DNA from 3 places in the Enterobacter dykesii genome. Region 2 is predicted to be linked to each of the others. Evidence: predicted binding sites of a transcription regulator. Region 2 holds the regulator's gene; each other region holds the start of a gene.
What was found. Region 2 encodes PurR, which represses purine synthesis genes. Its sites were predicted from a motif close to CANGCAAACGTTTGCNTG; they were not measured.
Positions count from the first base shown of each region.

Region 1: the regulator PurR is predicted to act here: its motif matches at 1,747-1,764, upstream of glyA (serine hydroxymethyltransferase).
Region 3: the regulator PurR is predicted to act here: its motif matches at 3,765-3,782, upstream of purT (formate-dependent phosphoribosylglycinamide formyltransferase).

Region 1 covers NZ_CP126604.1:3,394,570-3,399,650, forward strand. The annotation lists gene F0320_RS16110 (DoxX family protein) at 1-323, shown strand, start outside; gene glyA (serine hydroxymethyltransferase) at 377-1,630, opposite strand; gene hmpA (NO-inducible flavohemoprotein) at 1,935-3,125, shown strand; gene glnB (nitrogen regulatory protein P-II) at 3,208-3,546, opposite strand; gene glrR (two-component system response regulator GlrR) at 3,612-4,949, opposite strand; gene qseG (two-component system QseEF-associated lipoprotein QseG) at 4,936-5,081, opposite strand, start outside.
Region 2 covers NZ_CP126604.1:1,882,037-1,887,117, reverse strand. The annotation lists gene F0320_RS09030 (C40 family peptidase) at 1-624, shown strand, start outside; gene sodB (superoxide dismutase [Fe]) at 747-1,328, shown strand; gene F0320_RS09020 (MFS transporter) at 1,367-2,533, opposite strand; gene F0320_RS09015 (YnhF family membrane protein) at 2,697-2,786, opposite strand; gene purR (HTH-type transcriptional repressor PurR) at 3,084-4,109, shown strand; gene punR (DNA-binding transcriptional activator PunR) at 4,127-5,038, opposite strand.
Region 3 covers NZ_CP126604.1:2,717,603-2,722,683, forward strand. The annotation lists gene F0320_RS13065 (carbon-nitrogen hydrolase family protein) at 1-167, shown strand, start outside; gene exoX (exodeoxyribonuclease X) at 192-854, shown strand; gene ptrB (oligopeptidase B) at 851-2,911, opposite strand; gene F0320_RS13080 (tellurite resistance TerB family protein) at 2,997-3,644, opposite strand; gene purT (formate-dependent phosphoribosylglycinamide formyltransferase) at 3,816-4,994, shown strand; gene kdgA (bifunctional 4-hydroxy-2-oxoglutarate aldolase/2-dehydro-3-deoxy-phosphogluconate aldolase) at 5,036-5,081, opposite strand, start outside.

The DNA of each region.
Region 1 (5,081 bases), 1.5 Mb from region 2:
CAAAACTGACGGGGTTTAGCGGAACCGTACAATATATGACCTCGCTGGGTGCGCCGATGCCCATGCTGGCGGCCATTATTGCGGTGGTGATGGAAGTGCCTGCCGCTATCCTGATCGTGCTGGGCTTTTTCACCCGTCCTCTCGCCGTATTGTTTGTATTCTATACGCTGGGCACGGCGATTATTGGTCACCATTACTGGGATATGACCGGTGATGCGGTCGTACCTAATATGATTAATTTCTACAAGAACATCAGTATTGCTGGCGCCTTTATTTTGCTGGCGATTGTTGGTCCGGGGGCTATTTCCCTCGACCGGCGATAAGCCATAAAAAAGGCCGCAAGTGCGGCCTTTTTTGTTTCTGCAAAGCAGAGGAATTATGCGTATACCGGGAAGCGTGCGCAGATATCCAGAACTTTACCTTTGACGCGCTCGATAACCGCTTCGTCATTGATGTTGTCCAGAACGTCACACATCCAGCCAGCCAGCTCTTTCACTTCCGTTTCTTTAAAGCCGCGGCGAGTTACGGCCGGAGAACCGATACGGATACCGGAGGTCACGAACGGGCTCTTCGGATCGTTTGGCACGCTGTTTTTGTTCACGGTGATGTTGGCGCGGCCCAGGGCAGCGTCAGCTTCTTTACCGGTCAGGTTCTTATCAACCAGATCCAGCAGGAACAGATGGTTTTCAGTACCGCCGGATACCACTTTGTAGCCACGGTTCAGGAACACTTCCACCATCGCTTTGGCGTTCTTAGCAACCTGCTGCTGATAAACCTTGAACTCTGGCTCCATCGCTTCTTTCAGCGCAACGGCTTTAGCCGCGATAACGTGCATCAGCGGGCCGCCCTGCGCGCTTGGGAATACAGCGGAGTTCAGTTTTTTGTACAGCTCTTCGTCACCGCCTTTCGCCAGGATCAGGCCACCGCGTGGACCCGCCAGGGTTTTGTGGGTGGTGGTGGTCACAACGTGAGCGTGTGGAACCGGGTTCGGGTAAACGCCAGCGGCAATCAGGCCCGCAACGTGCGCCATGTCGACGAACAGGTAAGCACCGATGCTGTCCGCGATTTCACGCATTTTTGCCCAGTCAACGATGCCGGAGTAAGCAGAGAAGCCACCGATGATCATCTTCGGTTTGTGCTCTTTAGCCTGCTTCGCCATGTCTTCGTAGTCAATTTTGCCGGACTCATCAATACCGTAAGGGATGATGTTGTACAGTTTGCCGGAGAAGTTAACCGGGGAGCCGTGAGTCAGGTGGCCGCCCTGCGCCAGGTTCATACCCAGAACGGTATCGCCCGGCTGCAGGAGCGCGGTGTAGACCGCGAAGTTAGCCTGAGAGCCAGAGTGCGGCTGCACGTTTGCGTAGTCAGCGCCAAAAAGTTCTTTCGCACGGTCGATAGCCAGCTGCTCAACGATATCAACGTACTCGCAACCGCCGTAATAGCGCTTGCCCGGGTAACCTTCAGCGTATTTGTTGGTCAGCTGAGAACCCTGCGCCTGCATAACGCGAGGGCTGGTGTAGTTTTCGGAGGCGATCAGTTCGATGTGCTCTTCCTGACGTACTTTTTCCTGCTCCATAGCCTGCCACAGTTCGGCATCATAATCGGCAATGTTCATTTCACGCTTTAACATCCGCATCTCCTGACTCAGCTAACAAGTAAATTTTGGCCTGAAAAGGCAGTCCTGTTGGACAACGGGCAACAGTATAACTGATTAGTTCTGTGATAACAGGTCTTGACAAACGATTTTACGCAAACGTTTTCCTGCGCGCCACGCAAGGGTTTGAGGAATAAAGCTCTCCCCCTTTCCAGCGGATTTCTTTTCAGGTTTGTGATGCATATTTTTCATCTTGCAAAGAACCATTTACAACGCAGGGGTATTTTTTATAAGATGTATTTAAAATACATCATTAAAGTCACATCAGAAGGATGCGCTCATGCTCGACGCTCAAACCATCGCTACCGTTAAAGCCACCATCCCCCTGCTGGTGGAAACCGGCCCTAAACTCACCGCCCATTTTTACGATCGCATGTTCACGCATAACCCGGAGCTCAAAGAAATTTTCAACATGAGCAACCAGCGCAACGGCGATCAGCGCGAAGCGCTGTTCAACGCCATCGCGGCCTACGCCAGCAATATTGAAAACCTGGCGGCACTGCTGCCCGCGGTGGAAAAAATCGCGCAGAAGCACACCAGCTTCCAGATCCAGCCCGAGCAGTACAACATTGTGGGTGGCCACCTGCTGGCAACGCTGGACGAGATGTTCAGCCCGGGCCAGGAGGTGCTGGACGCGTGGGGGAAAGCCTACGGCGTGCTGGCAAACGTGTTTATCAACCGCGAAGCGCAGATCTACAGCGAAAACGCCAGCAAGAACGGCGGCTGGGAAGGCACGCGCGCCTTCCGCATCGTTGAGAAAACGCCGCGCAGCGCGCTGATTACCAGCTTTGAATTTGAGCCGGTGGACGGACAGCCGGTTGCCGATTACCAGCCGGGCCAGTATCTGGGCGTGTGGCTGAAGCCTGAAGGTTTCCCGCATCAGGAGATCCGCCAGTATTCTCTTACCCGCAAGCCAAACGGTAAAGGCTACCGCATTGCGGTGAAGCGCGAGGACGGCGGTCAGGTATCCAACTGGCTGCACAACGAAGCTAACGTGGGCGACGTGGTCCATCTGGCCGCGCCGGCGGGCGATTTCTTCATGGCCGTTGAAGCGAATACCCCGGTTACGCTGATCTCTGCGGGCGTCGGCCAAACGCCAATGCTGGCGATGCTCGATACGCTGGCGAAAGCCAACCACGGTGCGCAGGTCAACTGGTTCCACGCTGCGGAAAACGGTGACGTGCACGCTTTTGCCGATGAAGTGAAAACGCTCGGGGCTTCCCTGTCGCGCTTCACCGCGCACACCTGGTATCGCCTGCCGACGGAAGCAGACCGCACAGCTGCCCGCTTTGACAGTGAGGGTCTGATGAATCTGAGCCAGCGTGAAGGCCTGTTCAGCGCACCGGATATGCAGTTCTACGTCTGCGGGCCGGTGGCGTTTATGCAGTACGCCGCGAAGCAGCTGGTGGAGCTGGGCGTGAACAAAGACAACATTCACTACGAATGTTTCGGGCCGCATAAGGTGCTGTAATGCAAAAAGCCCCTCGTTCGAGGGGCTTTTTTTTCGCCGGGTGGCGGCTGCGCCTTTCCCGGCTACAAAACTTTTGGGAATGTTAAATCGCGGCGTCGTCTTCTTCGCCGGTACGGATACGGATCACGTGCGCCACGTCAAAGACGAAGATTTTACCGTCGCCGATTTTGCCCGTCTGCGCGGTGCGGATAATGGTATCCACGCAGGTATCGACGATATCGTCGCTGACCACGATTTCAATTTTCACTTTCGGCAGAAAGTCGACCATGTACTCTGCGCCACGATAAAGCTCGGTGTGGCCTTTCTGACGACCAAAACCTTTCACTTCCGTCACGGTCATCCCGGTGATGCCGACTTCCGCCAGCGCTTCACGCACGTCATCCAGTTTGAAAGGTTTAATAATCGCATCAATCTTTTTCATGGTGGGTCCTTAAACTCTTGCCTGTAAGCTGCCTCGTAATCGATTGCTCACAGTATCATACGGCATTACTCTTTAAAATCGTTTGCTTCCAGCTCGTGGCGCGACAGCAGCTTGTAGAACTCGGTGCGGTTGCGTCCGGCCATGCGCGCCGCGTGGGTCACGTTGCCTTTGGTGATCTGCAATAGCTTGCGCAGATAGTTGAGCTCAAACTGATTCCGCGCTTCCGCAAACGTCGGCAGGGCCGTGTTTTCCCCTTCCAGCGCCTGCTCTACAAGCGCATCGCTGATTACCGGTGAGGAGGTCAGCGCCACGCACTGCTCAATCACGTTCACCAGCTGGCGCACGTTACCCGGCCAGCCTGCGGCCATCAGCCGCTTCATCGCGTCGGTGGAGAACGCGCGCACAAACGGTTTATGACGATCGGCCGCCTGGCGCAGAAGATGATTCGCCAGCAGCGGAATGTCTTCCGCGCGCTCCGCCAGCGCCGGGATCTTCAGATTCACCACGTTCAGACGGTAGTAGAGATCTTCGCGAAACTCGTTGCGGGCCATCACTTTTGGCAAGTCGCGGTGGGTGGCGGAAATAATGCGCACGTTAATATCAATGTCGCGGTTGCTGCCCAGCGGGCGAACTTTTCGCTCCTGCAGCACGCGCAGCAGTTTGACCTGCAGCGGCGCGGGCATGTCGCCAATCTCGTCCAGGAACAGCGTGCCACCTTCCGCGGCCTGGAACAGCCCTTCCCGGCTGCTCACCGCGCCGGTGAATGCGCCGCGGGCATGACCAAACAGTTCAGATTCGAGAAGCTGTTCCGGAAGCGCGCCGCAGTTAATGGCGATAAAGGCGTTTTTACTGCGCGGGCTGGCGTTATGGATCGCCTGCGCCAGGATCTCTTTCCCGGTTCCGCTCTGGCCGTTGATGAGCACGCTGACGTCGGACTGCGCCACCATCCGGGCCTGTTCAAGCAGACGCAGCATAATGGGGCTGCGGGTGACGATGGACTCCCGCCACGCTTCATCCCCCGCCGGGGCGGCATGTTCCAGCGCGCTGTCGATAGCCTTATACAGCGCGTCTTTGTCCACCGGCTTGGTCAGGAAGCTGAAGACCCCCTGCTGCGTCGCGGCAACCGCATCCGGGATCGACCCGTGCGCCGTCAGGATGATCACGGGCATACCCGGCTGCTGCTTCTGGATCTCCGCGAACAGCTGCAGGCCATCCATTTCGTCCATCCGCAGGTCGCTTATCACCAGATCGATTTTCTCGCGGCTAAGGATCTTCAGCCCCTCCAGCCCGCTTTCGGCGGTCACGACGCTGTAGCCTTCACTCACCAGACGCATCCCCAGCAGCTTTAACAGCCCGGGATCGTCATCCACCAGTAAAAGATGGGCAGGTTTACGGCTCGTCATGCTTCACGTCCTCTTGTTTCGGCGTATCGCTGTCCGGTGACGCGGATGAACTCCCCGGCTGATATTTACGCGACGAGAGCTGCCTTTCGATATCGGTCAGGTTCTCCAGCTTACGCGTCGTGGTATCCAGCT
Region 2 (5,081 bases):
ACCACCGCTAAGAACGACAAGAAAAAAACACCGGCTCAGACGAAACAGACCGCTTCCAGCAAAACGAAAACAAAACCTTCCCGCACTGCCCACTCCGCTAAAAGTAAAGCTTCGCAAACCGCCGCTAACCTCGTTACTGAAAAATGCATCACGCGTAAAGGCCACAAGGCGAAATGCACGAAGGTCACGAAAATAGCGGAAGTGCATAAAGTGCGTGTACAGAAAGCGCAAAAGACCGCGATGAACAAACTGATGGGGCAGATTGGCAAACCTTATCACTGGGGTGGCAGTTCGCCGCGTACCGGGTTTGACTGCAGCGGCCTCGTCTATTACGCCTATAAAGATCTGGTCAAATTCCGCATTCCTCGCACCGCCAATGAGATGTACCACCTGCGCGATGCCTCACCGGTTGACCGCGGTGAGCTGGAAAACGGCGATCTGGTGTTCTTCCGCACTCAGGGTCGCGGCACGGCTGACCACGTCGGCGTGTATGTCGGCAACGGGAAATTCATCCAGTCTCCACGTAGCGGCCAGGATATTCAGATTACCTCTCTCAGTGAAGACTACTGGGTACGCCACTACGTCGGCGCGCGTCGCGTGATGACGCCGAAAACCATCCGCTAACCCCTGCCCTGCCGCATCCGTGGCAGGGTAAGTTCCTCTTTTGCATACCCTTTCAATTTGCTATCCTGTCCCTGTTGTCTGTGTGGTTATTGGCAACGCAAAATACAATAAGGAGAGAAGCAATGTCGTTCGAATTACCTGCACTACCGTATGCAAAAGACGCCCTGGCACCGCACATTTCTGCGGAAACCCTGGAATATCATTACGGCAAGCATCACCAGACGTACGTCACCAACCTGAACAATCTGATCAAGGGCACCGATTTTGAAGGCAAAACGCTGGAAGAGATCGTCCGCAGCTCAGAGGGTGGCGTATTTAACAACGCGGCTCAGGTGTGGAACCATACCTTCTACTGGCACTGCCTGGCGCCGAATGCCGGCGGTGAACCTGTCGGTGAACTGGCTACCGCTATCAACGCCGCATTTGGCAGCTTCGCGGATTTCAAAGCGAAGTTTACCGATGCAGCCATCAAGAACTTCGGTTCTGGCTGGACGTGGCTGGTTAAAGAGGCGGATGGCAAACTGGCTATCGTGTCCACCTCTAACGCGGGTACCCCGCTGACCACCAGCGCGAAGCCGCTGATGACCGTGGACGTGTGGGAACACGCTTACTACATTGATTACCGCAACGCGCGTCCGAACTACCTGGAGCACTTCTGGGCACTGGTTAACTGGGACTTTGTCGCGAAGAACTTCGCCGCGTAAGAGACACGCAGAAGGGTTCGCCCTTCTGCGTTTTTGGTTTATTCCGCAGCGCAGGCTGCTTCAGGCTGTTTACGTCCCGACATCATCACCAGCAGCAGGCCGAGCGCGGCAATAATCGCCCCCATCACCGGCACAAAGTTGTATCCCAGACCACCTGAAATCACGGCCCCACCGGCCGCGGCGCCCAGGGCATTACCCAGGTTAAACGCACCGATATTCACGGATGATGAAAGTCCCGGCGCCTCGTGCGCGACACGCATCACGCGCATCTGCAGCGGCGGCACCACGGCGAAAGTGGCGGCTCCCCAGACGACCATCGCGATCGCGGCCCCGAACTCATTACGCGCCAGCCACGGAATGGCAACCATGATGACAATCAGCAGGGTTAAGAAGCCCTTAAGCGTCCCGCTCACGGAACGGTCGGCAAATTTCCCGCCGAGATAGTTGCCGATCGAGAAGCCCACGCCAATCAGCACCAGCATCGCGGTCACAAAGAGAGGCGTTGCGTGGGTGATATCGTGCAGCACCGGTGAAATATAGGTGTAGAGGGTAAACATCGCCCCTGCCCCCAGCACGGTGGTGAGCAGCGCGGAGAGCACCTGCGGACGCATCAGCACCGACAGCTCTTTACGCACTTCCGGACGTTCACCGGCGCTGCCTTTCGGCAGGGAGAAGAACAATGCCACCATCGCGACCACGCCCAGCCCGGCCGTCGCCAGGAAGGACATACGCCAGCCGATCGCTTCTCCCAGCCAGGTTGCCGCAGGCACCCCGCCGATGTTGGCAATCGTCAGCCCCATAAACATGGTTGCCACGGCGCTCGCCTGCTTGTGTTTAGGCACCACGCTGGCAGCCACGACCGACCCCAGCCCAAAGAACGCGCCGTGGTTAAGGCTGGTCAGAATACGCGACAGCATCAATGTGGTGTAGTCCGGCGAAATGGCCGAAAGCACGTTGCCGAGGGTGAAAATCGCCATCAGGAAAATCAGCGCATTGCGGCGCGCGCGGTGCGAAAGAAGAAGCGTCATCAGCGGCGCCCCGACCATCACGCCGATAGCGTAGGCGCTAATTAACATCCCTGCCGCAGGGATCGAGACATCTACGCCCCGGGCAATAACAGGCAGTAACCCCATCGGGGAGAATTCTGTGGTGCCAATCCCAAAAGCGCCAATCGCCAGGGCCAGCAGGGGAAAATTGATTTTCATGCGTCAACTCCGGATGCCGTGTCATGTGGTGACACAGAACAAAGAAGCGGAAAGCATGACATCAATCACAAAAAATGAGAAGTTAACAAAATGGCAAAAGATTTTTGCCAGAGAAGTAACAATCCGGGGTGTCGGGAGGGAGAAGGCTCTCCCTCCGCGTAAATCAGTGCAGCGCAGCCGTCAGACCGGCCGCAACAATCAGAGCCAGCACAACAACGGTGGTGAACAGCGAAAACTTAAGATCGGAACTCATCAATTTTTCTCCTTTTAATCCCCACACGAAAAGTGAGCTTGCTCATTTTTGCACAGATTACGTCAAAAATCTTCCTAGATTTATACTGATAACCACTTTACCTCTTCCCCTTTTCATCAAGATAGGACAAAATTCCACGCTAAATTTATTAGCGTACCGGCCATTGACCCCCTCCTGACGTCCCGTGTCGTTTTCCCGGCGTGCCGCAATTCAAGATTGCGTGATAAGGGTGAGAGAAGGCAAACGTTTACCTTCAAGTTTTTCAGGAGCTTAGGATATGGTCTGGAGTGACATTTAATGGCAACAATTAAAGACGTAGCAAAACGCGCAAACGTTTCCACTACAACCGTATCACATGTAATTAACAAAACCCGCTTTGTGGCGGAAGAGACGCGCAACGCCGTCTGGGCAGCGATCAAAGAGCTGCACTATTCGCCAAGTGCGGTTGCGCGTAGCCTCAAGGTTAATCACACCAAGTCCATTGGATTGCTGGCGACCAGCAGTGAAGCGGCCTATTTTGCCGAGATCATTGAAGCGGTCGAAAAGAACTGCTTCCAGAAAGGCTATACCCTGATTCTGGGCAACGCGTGGAACAGCATTGAAAAACAGCGTGCCTACCTGTCGATGATGGCGCAAAAGCGCGTTGATGGCCTGCTGGTGATGTGTTCCGAGTATCCGGAATCCGTGCTGTCGATGCTGGAAGAGTATCGCCATATTCCGATGGTGGTGATGGACTGGGGCGAAGCGCGCGCGGACTTCACCGATTCCGTTATCGATAACGCCTTTGAAGGCGGCTATATGGCCGGTCGTTATCTGATTGAACGCGGTCACCGCGAGATTGGCGTGATCCCCGGTCCGCTGGAGCGCAACACCGGCGCGGGCCGTCTGGCCGGTTTTATGAAAGCGATGGAAGAAGCGCTGATCAACGTGCCGGAAAACTGGATCGTGCAGGGCGACTTTGAGCCGGAGTCGGGCTACCGTGCGATGCAGCAGATCGTCTCCCAGCCGCACCGTCCGACCGCCGTGTTCTGCGGGGGCGACATCATGGCCATGGGCGCGCTCTGCGCTGCCGACGAGTTGGGCCTGCGCGTACCGCAGGATATTTCCGTGATCGGCTATGACAACGTGCGTAACGCGCGCTTCTTCACCCCGGCGTTGACTACCATTCACCAGCCAAAAGACTCGCTGGGCGAAACGGCTTTCAACATGCTGATGGACAGGATCGTCAACAAGCGTGAAGAGTCGCAGTCCATTGAAGTTCACCCGCGTCTTATCGAACGCCGTTCCGTTGCGGACGGTCCGTTCCGCGACTACCGTCGTTAATCGCTTTACGGGGCCAGCTATGCTGGCTCCCGTAACCATTCCCGGTTTAGCGTTTCGCTGTCTCCCAGATAGTCCAGCAGCCACGCCATCGCAGGCGAGACATCATTTTGCTGCCAGGTGAGGCAGCAGGCCGCATCCGGGAACGGATTCTCCAGCGTCAGCTCAACCCACTCTCCGGTATCGATGCGCGGACGCGCAAAATGAACGGGCACCATCGCGACGCACAGCCCGGCGCTGAGGCACGTCGCCGATGATTCCCAGTCCGGAGCCACCACCCGCCGCTGGTTGTCCAGAAGCCAGGTGATACGCTTGGGCAATGAACGGGACGTATCCTCCAGCACCAGCGACGGCCAGTTGCGCAGCGTGTCATCGCTCAGCGGCCCGTCCATCGCCGCCAGCGGATGATCGCTTGCCACCACGCATTTCCAGCTCAGCATCCCCATATCGCGAAAGGCGTAACGTCCCCCGACCGGGATCGCCTGCGTGGCCCCAATCGCCATCTCTGCCCTGCCGTCCGCCAGCGCATCCCAGACGCCGTTAAACACCTCCTGCGAGACCCGCAGCTCGACGTCAGAAAAATGACGATAGAAATCGACGATCATCTGCCGGGTGCGCTCCGGCTTAACGATGTTATCCACCGCGATGGAAAGATGTCCCCGCCAGCCGTTAGCGATCTGCTGACACTGTTCGCGGGTGATCTGCATTTTTTTGATAACAGAACGCCCTTCCTTCAAAAACCACGCGCCTGCGGGCGTTAATTCCACATCACGATGCCGCCGTTCAAACAGCGGAACCGCCAGCCACTCCTCAAGCTGACGCACCGTGTAGCTGATTGCCGAAGGGACGCGGTGCAGCTCCTGCGCCGCACCGCTAAAGCTGCCGTTACGCGCAACAGCATCGACCACTTCAAGAGAATAATCTGACCACATTTTCTGCCTGCAAAATTTTTGAATGCACCCGCCAAATATTAGC
Region 3 (5,081 bases), 840 kb from region 2:
TCGCGCATAAATATGCCATTGCGGTGCTGATGGCGAACGCCTGCGGCGGCAGCGCGCTGTGGGATGAAAAAGGCCAGCTGATCGTGCGCGCGGATAAGGGCGAGCTTCTGGTGACCGGCACGCTCGGCGGAGAGGGTTGGCAAGGCGATATCATTCCTTTAGGCTAGGCGTTTTAAGCTCAGGAGTTTTCAATGCTGCGCGTCATCGATACCGAAACTTGCGATCTTCAGGGCGGAATAGTGGAAGTGGCCTCTGTCGACGTGGTTGATGGTAAAATCGTCAACCCCATGAGCCATCTGGTGCGTCCCGATCGCCCCATCAGCCCTCAGGCGATGGCTATCCATCGCATTACCGAATCGATGGTGGCGGATAAGCCGTGGATCGAAGAGATCATTCCCCACTACTACGGTAGCCCGTGGTACGTCGCGCATAACGCCAGCTTTGACCGCCGGGTGTTGCCTGAAATGCCGGGGGAATGGATTTGCACCATGAAGCTGGCGCGTCGTCTCTGGCCGGGGATTAAATACAGCAACATGGCGCTGTACAAGTCCCGCAAGCTCAGCGTCCGTACCCCTGAGGGGCTTCACCATCACCGCGCGCTGTATGACTGCTATATCACCGCCGCGCTGCTGATTGATATTATGAATATCTCTGGCTGGACACCGGATGATATGGCGACGATCACCGGACGTCCCGCGCTGCTGACCATATTTACCTTTGGTAAATATCGCGGAAAGCCGGTGTCCGAGGTGGCGGATAAAGATCCGGGCTATTTGCGCTGGCTGTATAACAACCTCGACAGAATGAGCCCGGAGCTGCGCTTAACGCTGAAACATTATCTGGGCGATGCTTAACGCTCTGCACGGCCTGGCAGCGTTTCCTGCGCCAGGCCTATTAAAAAGGCATATTCCAGGGCAACGCCTTCGTACGATTTAAATCGGCCCGATTTACCCCCGTGTCCGGAATCCATGTCGGTACACAGCAGCAGCAGGTTGTCATCGGTTTTCAGCTCTCGCAGTTTCGCTACCCATTTTGCCGGCTCCCAGTATTGCACCTGAGAATCATGCAAACCGGTGGTGACCAGCATATGCGGGTAGGCTTGCGCCTCCACGTTATCGTACGGGCTGTACTCTTTCATATAGCGGTAGTACATCTCATCCTGCGGATTTCCCCACTCCTCAAACTCCCCGGTGGTAAGGGGAATGGATTCATCGAGCATAGTCGTGACCACATCGACAAACGGTACCTGCGCGACAATCCCCTTAAAGCGATCGGGACGCTGGTTGATGACCGCCCCCATCAGCATGCCGCCCGCGCTGCCCCCCATGCCAAAGCATAGCTGCGGAGCGCCGTAGCCCTGCTCAATCAGCGCATCACAGACGTCGAGGTAGTCATTGAAGGTATTTTTCTTTTTAAGGAATTTCCCGTCTTCATACCAGTTCTGGCCCAGCTCACCGCCGCCGCGAATGTGGGCGATGGCGAAAACAAAGCCGCGATCGAGCAGGCTTAACCGACTGCTGCTGAAATCGGCATCCATGCTTGAGCCATACGAGCCATAGCCGTACACCAGGATCGGGTTTTTGCCTTTCTGGAAATGGCCTTTGTGATAGACGAGCGAGACCGGGACCTCAACGCCATCGCGAGCGGTAACCCACAGGTGCTCGCTGCGGTAGTTTTCGGACTCAAACCCTTTGACCTCGGTCTGTTTAATCACTTGCCGCTGCCCGGTATCCATATCCAGCTCAAACAGGGTGTCCGGCGTGGTCATGGAGGAGTAGCCGTAGCGCAACCGCGACGATTCGGGTTCAGGGTTGAAACCAATCCACGTCACGTAGGCCGGGTCATCGAATGCAATCCCCACCACTTCCCGGGTTTTTCGGTTGATTTGCCGGATACTGGTCAGCCCGCGCTGACGCTCTTCCACCACCAGCCAGTCGGTAAAGAGGGTGAACCCTTCCAGCATCACCTGATCCCGCGCGGGGATAAGCACCTCCCACTTGCGCTCATCGCGCACTTTGGTTTTATAGAGACCAAAGTTTTTGCCCTCGCGATTGGAGCGCAAATAAAAGCTGTGCTGGAAGTGATCCAGGCTGTACTCGTGATCCTTGCGGCGCGGCAGGAAACAGAGCGGCTGGGCGTCCGGCAGTTCGGCATCCAGCAGCAGAACTTCCGACGTCGTCGCGCTGGCAAGGAAGATAATCACATAGTGGCGTGAGGAAGTTTTATGCAGGCTGACATAAAACGTTTCGTCTTTCTCTTCGTAAACCAGCTCGTCGTCAGCGGAGTCCGTTCCCACGGTATGTCGCCACACCTGGTAAGGGAGCAGCGTTGACGCGTGCTTTTTGACGTAGTAAACCGTCTCGGAATCATTCGCCCAGACAAAATCCGGGGAGACGTTTTCCAGCATTTCCGGATACCAGTTGCCGGTGTCCAGATTGCGAAACCGCAGGCCGTACTGGCGACGGGAGAGGTAATCCTCCGCCAGCGCCATCACCGCGTTGTCAGGGGAAATGGACATGCCGCCCAGGGTATAAAACTCGCTGTGGGCGGCGCGCTGGTTGGCATCCAGCAGAATATCCCACGCATCCCATTCGGCGCTTAACACCGACTGACGCTGGTAAATAGGATACTCATTGCCGGGCTCGTAAATATGGCGATAGCGATAGCCATTTTTGGTCCAGGGCGCGGAGATATCGCGCTGGGGAATACGCTGCACCATTTCATTCAGCAGCTGGTCCTGAAGCGTCTGCTGGCTGGACATGACCTTGCGGCCATAGTCGTTTTCCTCGTGCAGGTAGTCGAGTACCTCTGGCCGGGAGCGAGAATCGTCCCGTAGCCAGTAATAGTTGTCTATACGCGTATCGCCATGCGTGGTGATCGCATAAGGAGTACGTCGGGCTTTCGGTGGCATGTCATCATTCTTTTTCGTTTTACACCCTATAAGGTTGGCAAAACCCACGCATGATGCAAGCGAAACAGGGTCGCAACGGCGAGAACTATCCCTGTAACGCCTGTTTTTGCTCCCGGATGTCCCGCTCAATGCCTTCACGCACGTCTTGTGGGATCTTTAACGCATCGCCCAGGGCGTTAAGGTAGCTCCGCTCCATAAAGTGATCGATATCGATGGCGGCGCAGCTGAGGAAATAGAGTTCAAGCGCCTCTTCCTCATTTTTCACGCTTTGCGCCAGACGCTGCGGCTCCAGAGGCTGCTCGATGGCCTGCGCCACCAGCGTTCTGCCCTTCTCTTCAACGCCGGCTTCACGCAGCTGCTGCTCGATCGCCGCTCGCTCTTTATCGTCAATATGCCCGTCACTTTTCGCGGCAAAAACCAGCGCAAGAATGAGCCGCTCGGTACGCAGATCCAGCGGCGAGGTGTGCTCGCCGTAATGCGGTTCATCGCTGTGCGCGGTCCTAACTCTGTCCTTGTATTTATTCCACAGCACGGTGCCCGCGATGGCGCCCCCACCGGCCAGCAGTGCGCCTGTCCCGTACTTAGCCAGCAGCTTGCGCGAGGATTTATTCGCGACCAGCAGGCCTGCCAGCCCGCCGAGCGCCCCGGGTACCAGCAGTTTGCTGAGGTCCCGTTCGCCAGACGATGTTTTCTGCCCTAACAGGGATTGCAATTGATTTAACCAGCCAGACATGGTTTCCCTCACTTAACGGTGAACATATTCCACAGCGTAAGCGAGCGGGCGTCAGGAAATGTCTGGACGGGCTAAAGAAGCGCAAATTTCTTCTCCCTTCACCTGGCCATGTACAAGACAGACGCAAACGTTTTCGTTTATACTGCGCGCAACTTTTTCAGGGGGATTGTTATGATTCGTTTAGGAACTGCGCTGCGACCTGCAGCGACGCGAGTGATGCTGTTGGGATCGGGCGAGCTGGGAAAAGAGGTCGCCATCGAGTGCCAGCGTTTAGGTGTGGAAGTCATTGCCGTAGACCGTTACGCCGACGCCCCAGCCATGCACGTCGCCCATCGTTCTTATGTGATTAACATGCTGGATGGCGACGCCCTTCGCGAACTGATTACGCGCGAGAAACCTGATTTTGTCGTGCCGGAAATTGAAGCTATTGCCACCGATACGCTGATCGCCCTGGAGCAGGAAGGCCAGCGCGTGGTGCCCTGCGCGAAAGCCGCAAAGCTGACCATGAACCGCGAAGGCATTCGTCGCCTCGCGGCGGAAGAGCTGGAATTGCCCACCTCGAGCTATCGTTTTGCTGGCGATAAGGCCGCGTTTCTGCAGGCCGTCGAGGAGATTGGCTACCCGTGCATCGTTAAGCCGGTGATGAGCTCCTCCGGTAAAGGACAAAGCTTTATTCGCGACAGCAGCGCGCTGGATAACGCGTGGGATTATGCCCAGCAGGGTGGCCGTGCCGGAGCCGGACGCGTGATCGTCGAAGGCGTCGTGAAGTTTGATTTCGAAATCACCCTGCTGACCGTCAGCGCCGTTGACGGAGTCCATTTCTGCGACCCGATTGGCCACCGTCAGGAAGATGGCGATTACCGCGAATCCTGGCAGCCGCAGCAGATGAGCGCCCTGGCGCTGGAGCGTGCTCAGGAGATCGCCCGTAAAACCGTCCTGGCGCTGGGCGGCTATGGCCTGTTCGGCGTGGAGCTGTTTGTACGCGGTGATGAAGTGATTTTCAGCGAAGTATCCCCTCGCCCGCATGACACCGGCATGGTCACGCTGATTTCGCAGGATCTCTCCGAGTTCGCCCTGCACGTGCGCGCCTTCCTCGGCCTGCCCGTCGGCGGTGTTCGTCAGTATGGTCCGGCCGCCTCGGCGGTGATCCTGCCGCAGTTAACCAGCCAGAACGTCACGTTTGATAACGTCGACGGGGCGGTGGGCGCAGGATTGCAGGTACGTTTGTTCGGCAAGCCGGAGATCGACGGAACTCGCCGTCTTGGCGTGGCATTAGCTACCGGGGATAACGTTGACGACGCCGTGGCGAGAGCGAAAGCGGCCGCTGCGAGCGTCAAGGTAGAGGGATAAAAAAACGGGCCAAAAGGCCCGTTTTTCATGCTGCGATTAACTTACTGTTTCGCGCCTTCAACCGCTTCGCGAGCCAGTTTGGTAATG